2 linked regions of the Prochlorococcus marinus XMU1408 genome follow. The protein of the gene in region 1 interacts with the protein of each later gene in a pairwise test. Links are inferred from orthologs where the notes say so. Each region holds a gene or a part of one and is shown in the gene's direction. Other genes may lie near its edges.

The links. Proteins that work in one complex are often made in the same cells at the same time.
Region 2: the proteins of rpe (region 1) and eno interact in binary tests that used the Escherichia coli proteins (3 or more experiments, as listed by UniProt). The link is inferred for Prochlorococcus marinus XMU1408 from one-to-one orthologs.

The regions. Positions count from the first base shown.
Region 1 is NZ_QJUE01000002.1:463,985-466,858, reverse strand. The notes cover bases 58-2,865. They hold rpe (ribulose-phosphate 3-epimerase), read left to right. Parts: upstream 58-989; coding sequence 990-1,742; downstream 1,743-2,865. Other genes in these bases: DNJ73_RS03950 (LptF/LptG family permease), read right to left, coding at 2,746-2,865; ccsB (c-type cytochrome biogenesis protein CcsB), read right to left, coding at 1,761-2,708; glpX (class II fructose-bisphosphatase), read right to left, coding at 58-789. Outside these bases: more of glpX, read right to left, coding at 1-57; more of DNJ73_RS03950, read right to left, coding at 2,866-2,874. UniProt on the Escherichia coli protein: Catalyzes the reversible epimerization of D-ribulose 5-phosphate to D-xylulose 5-phosphate.
Region 2 is NZ_QJUE01000001.1:265,257-268,289, forward strand. What follows is about bases 7-2,973. They hold eno (phosphopyruvate hydratase), read left to right. Parts: upstream 7-825; coding sequence 826-2,121; downstream 2,122-2,973. Other genes in these bases: DNJ73_RS01365 (ATP-dependent Clp protease ATP-binding subunit), read right to left, coding at 7-670; DNJ73_RS01375 (ABC1 kinase family protein), read right to left, coding at 2,144-2,973. In the rest of the region: more of DNJ73_RS01365, read right to left, coding at 1-6; more of DNJ73_RS01375, read right to left, coding at 2,974-3,033. UniProt on the Escherichia coli protein: Catalyzes the reversible conversion of 2-phosphoglycerate (2-PG) into phosphoenolpyruvate (PEP). It is essential for the degradation of carbohydrates via glycolysis.

The DNA.
Region 1 (2,874 bases):
ATCAGTTATGCCCATTTCATTCAATCTTTTGATATTTCCTTCTTTTGTATAGTCTGCCCATTCAGATGTTTGAGCAATCGCAGGATCGTATACAAGTTGTCCTTGAAAATGGCCACCAAGCGCCCGCATGGCTGCAGCTGAAATGACTCCTTCTGGAGCTGCGCCAATCCCCATCAAGCAATGAGTTCCTGTTCCCTCAAAGCCACAAGCTATTGCGGCTTGAACATCACCATCTGATATAGGTTGAATCCTTGCACCAACTGATCTAATTTCAGTAACTAAATTTTTGTGTCTGGCCCTATCCATAACAACAATAGTTAAATCACTTATCGCAATACCAAGGCATTCACTCAAGATTTTTATATTTTCTGTAGGAGTTTTTCTTATATCAACTTTGCCCTTAGCTGCTGGAGGCGCAGCTAATTTATTCATATAAAAATCTGGAGCATTGAACAAGCCTCCACGATCTGATGCGGCTAGAACAGCCATAGATCCACGCTGGCTGTTAGCACATAAATTCGTACCTTCACAGGGGTCTACTGCAAAATCAACACCAGGGCCTGTGCCTGATCCAACTTCTTCTCCGATGTAAAGCATTGGAGCTTCGTCTCTTTCTCCTTCTCCAATAACGATCCTTCCTTTCATCTGAATCGTTCCCATTCTTTTTCGCATTGCCTCTACGGCAGCTGCATCAGCCTCATCTTTTTGACCCAAACCAGTCAATTGAGCAGAAGCAATTGCAGCTTGCTCAACTACTTCAAGAATTTCTTGGACGAGAGTACGATCCACTTTTTGCAGCTAGGTAAAGAAATTTACGCCATTAGGCAGACAATATTGTAAGTAATTAAGGGCATTGAAAAATGCTTAGAAAAAAGTACTCACAAAAAACTTATTATCTGTTGATAAGCGATATTTACTGTATCAGTGCAAGGTCACACTAGAACTTGTGACCATGAATTAATAGAATCTTTGCCATTAGACAAAAAACAATGATCCAATCCATTTCATCCGCAATTTTTTCTGAGCACCGTCCTGTTCAAATAATTCCATCAGTTTTACCAGCAGACTGGGCAAATATGGGACAGTGCGTAAAAGACCTTGAATTAGCAGGTGTAGACCGAATTCAATTTGATGTTATGGATGGGAACTTTGTTCCAAATCTTACCTTCGGACCTGAAATGATCACTGCCTGCCGTAAGTACTGCAACGTTCCGTTCGAGACTCAATTAATGGTTAGTCAATACAACTGTGAAACCATGCTTGAGGGATATGTAGAAGCAAGTAAAGGTGCAAATGGAGAACCTGGTGTCGTCATTGCTCATGCTGAGGCAAATATTCACCTTCATCGAATTCTTGGAAAAATTAGACAGTTAGGAGGGTCTCCATCAGTAGCTCTTAATCCTCATACACCGATGGACATGGTGAAAGATGTACTAGATATGGTTGATCACGTACTTGTTATGACTGTTAATCCTGGCTTTGGCGGTCAAGCTTATATTCCAACAATGCTTAACAAGATTACTCAATTAAGAAAACTAATTTTAGACAATGGATACAACGTGGATATAGAAGTTGATGGAGGAATAAAAGCAGATTGGTCTTTATCTCAATGCTGCGCAGCAGGGGCAAATTGCTTTATAGCTGGTAGCGGTATGTTTGCTTACCCAACCCTTAAGGAAGGTTGTGATGCACTAAGAAAAGTAGCAAATGATGCACAGAATGGAAAAATTATAAAAAAATAGCTTACATATTATTAATTGCTAAGCATCAAAGAACCATCCATAGCTATGCAAACCTACCCCTAGAAGATTAACTCCAATATAACAAATAATAATAACAAAAAAGCCTGCTATTGCAAGCAAAGCGGGCTTTTTACCTTGCCATCCTTTCGTTAGCCTGGTATGCAAATAAGCTGCATAAACCAACCAACAGATTAAAGCCCAAGTCTCTTTAGGGTCCCAACTCCACCAACTACCCCAGGCCTCATTAGCCCATACAGCACCACTAATAAGTCCAACAGTAAGCAACAAAAATCCCGCTGTTATTGATCTGTAACTTAACGAATCAAGTTGCTCAGCATTTGTAAATTTAACTGGTTGTATTAGATTTAAATTATCGTTTTTTTTATAAGGATAAAGATCTGAAATTTGCCTGAATTCACCAGATCCAAAGGAACTATTACGAATATTAAATTGTTTTTTCCAGTCAACTATAAATACACCAAAAGACAAAATAGAACCTATTAGCAATGCAGCGTAAGAACACATAATCACACTCACATGCATTATCAACCAACTTGAACGCAGTGCTGGTACTAAAGGAGCAGAAGATTGCAAATTATCTGGTAAAACAAAGCTTGCAAAACCAATTGATAGCAATGAGATAGGAGTCGCTACTGCAGAAATCAAAGGAGAACTCCAAGCCCTTTCGACAAAAAGTTGTGTCAAAGTACAACCCCACGTCAAAAAGCAAAGTGATTCATAAAGATTACTAATGGGGAAATGTCCCGATTGCCACCATCTAAGTATCAATTGACTAGTTAGAAAAATATTTGCTGTGGCGACTAAAAATCTAGCTTTGGAAGAATTTTTACTACCTGCAACTGACCAAAAGGAAATAGGCAATGCAATTAATAAAGAAAAGAATGAAACAAATCCAAGAAAAACAACAGGATCAAAAGAAAAATTATTTAAACGAAAATCAAACATTGATAAAAGGGACTAAAGATTATTTAGAAAGGCCAGATCATTTACTTGCCTGTTTTAACAAAAAACCTCCTCCTAACATAGACAGAAATACAGGTGACCAAGCAGCAATAAAAGGATTTAGTATTCCTTTGACTCCAAGAGAGCTAAAACTAAAACTCAAAACATA
Region 2 (3,033 bases), on another replicon or contig:
AATCTAATGCACTTGGCATTTCACTCAGGCTTAGAGGTTCTTGTTTTGACTTGATATCTTCTTTGCTAAGTGGTCTTTGAGGTTCGGAGGCTAAATCATTTGAAGTGGTTTCAGTTGATCTATAAGGTTTTGAATCTTTTTTTGGTTTTTCCTCTATTTGCTTAAACAAATTTCTTTTTGGTTGTTGAAATGACTTAGGCGCTGGTAGTCGTCGCAATTCCGCTTCAAGAATTTCGCTAGGTAGACCAGCTTGATAAAAAAGATCTTCTCCTAAGCGATTATCTCTACCAATTGCGATAAGAATATGAGATATTTCGATTTGATTTGATCCCCATCGAGATCGGAAATCATCAGCAGTTTCAAGTAGATTTTCTAAATCTTCACCAACAAATAAATCTGTTTGATTATTAATTGGCAGTTCAGCGAGAAAGTTTTCTAGAATTTCACTTATTTCATCATGGTTGATTGGTAAGGGATTTGTATATTTTTGGAATTTTTTATTTCTAAAAAGAACTTCAATAAGATGTTCAACATCTAAATTTTGATGTCGCCATCTCCGGGCTGATTGTTCAGCTATTAATAGGAGATTCCAAGCTTCATCGCTAAAAGAATCTGGTTCTGTAGTGAGACTTCCATTCATTTTCGTTGAATTTTGATTCAAAGAGGTCATGTGCCGACTGCATTTAGGTTGAGATGTTTTAAGCAATATGTGTATTTTATTAAGACAAATTCGATTGATTAGGTCTTGGAAAGCAAGCTAGATTAACAATTAAGGAACATATAGGAATAATGTAGTTCATAAGATCTAAAAATCATCTTAAATTCGTGGCTGACTCTCTAGAACTAGTAATTGATACCATTATGGCCCGAGAAGTGTTGGACTCCCGTGGTAATCCAACAGTAGAGGCTGAGGTGCTTTTAGAGGGTGGAGCTATTGGCCGTTCAATTGTCCCAAGTGGTGCTAGTACGGGAGCACATGAGGCCCATGAATTAAGAGACGGCGGAAAACGTTATAAGGGTAAAGGAGTTATCAAGGCTGTTGGTCACATAGAAGAAAATATTGCTCCAGCCCTATGTGGCTTGTCTGCATTAGATCAGGCCACAGTTGACTCGGTAATGAAACAACTTGACGATACAGACAACAAATCAAATCTTGGTGCTAATTCAATTCTTGCTGTCAGCATGGCTACAGCAAGAGCAGCCGCTAATGGATTGGGGTTGCCTCTATATAGGTATTTAGGTGGACCCATGTCATCTCTATTACCCGTTCCCCTAATGAACGTAATCAATGGAGGTGCTCATGCAGCAAACAACTTAGATTTTCAAGAATTCATGTTGGTTCCACATGGCGCTGAAAGTTTCAGAGAAGCTTTAAGAATGGGAGCTGAGGTATTTCATACGCTTAAAGATTTATTGAGTAAGAAAGGTTTATCAACTGCTGTTGGTGATGAAGGAGGATTTGCTCCAAATCTTGAGAGTAACAAAGCAGCTGGTGACCTTTTAATGCAAGCAATTGAGCAGGCTGGGTTTAAACCAGGTGAGCAAATCTCTCTAGCTTTAGATGTTGCTAGCACGGAGTTTTATGAGGGGGGACAATATTCTTATGGTGGCCATTCCTATTCAAGTGAGCAAATGGTCGGGGAATTAGCTGGTTTAGTTAATGCATATCCAATAGTTTCTATTGAAGATGGATTAGCTGAAGATGATTGGGATGGTTGGAGCTTGTTAACTAAAAAGCTTGGTAAAAGTGTTCAATTAGTAGGGGATGATTTATTTGTTACCAATACTCGTCGTTTGCAGAGAGGGATTGATGAAAATATTGCAAATTCAATACTAATTAAAGTTAATCAAATTGGCTCTCTCACAGAAACACTTGAAGCTATTGAGCTTGCATCAAGATCAAGTTATACATCTGTTATCAGTCATAGAAGTGGAGAAACTGAAGATACAACAATTGCTGATTTATCAGTAGCTACAAAATCTGGCCAAATAAAAACAGGTTCATTAAGTCGTAGTGAGAGGGTTGCGAAATACAATCAATTGCTTCGTATTGAAGATGAGTTAGGAAGCCAAGCGACTTATGCTGGACTTATAGGCTTGGGACCAAGAGGAAGCCTTTAAGGATTGATTGTAAATAATTCAGTTATAATTTTTTTCTCCCTTGGAAATTGTCCAAACGACTTTCACTTCTCATTTTAAATTGTAATTTGATCCAACTTAAAGCTATTGGGAATCCTAAAATTATTGGTATAAAAAATAAAGAAGGTTTATTAGTTGAAGCTAATAAAGCTGAAGATATTGCAAGTGAGCCCAGTAGAACAGAATTACCTAATGTTTGTTGGGCATTAATCATTCTTCTTAATTGTCTATCTGATTCACCCATGCGTACTTGAAGTTGCAAGTCGCCTTGTTCCAATCTCTCTAGATTTTCGTCAAGCCTTTTTGGTAAACCAACTGCTTTGCTTCCCATTTCAGTAACTTGTCTGCCTAATTCGTTTAGCAAGTCATTTTGTTCAGAATCTTTTGATGTCATGAGTGGGAGGAGGAAGGGTTTTGCTATTGCTATTAAATTAAATTCAGGATCTAGATATCTTCCAACTCCTTCAAAAGTTGATAGTGCTCTAAAAACAAAAATCAACTCGATTGGTATTCTAAAGGGTTTCCCATAAGCAAGTTCTGAAATGTCACCCGATAGCTTTTCTATGATTTTTGAGTTAAATGGAGGAGTTAGAGCCTCGGTTAACATTACTCTAATTAATCTTCTTACTGGACCTATTTCTATATCTGCCTCTAACAATCCCGCAATTTGAAGTTCTTTTACTAGTCCACTAACATCTCTAAGAGCCGCTGCTTTGATCATTGAATTAAGTCTGCCTCTGATTCGCTCAGATACAAAACCCATCATTCCAAAGTCATAGTAAATAAGCGAACCACTACTAGAAACAGCTAAGTTGCCGGGATGTGGGTCCGCATGAAAAAAGCCATAATTAACTAATTGCTTCAAGTAACTCGTTGCTCCAATCTTTGCTATTG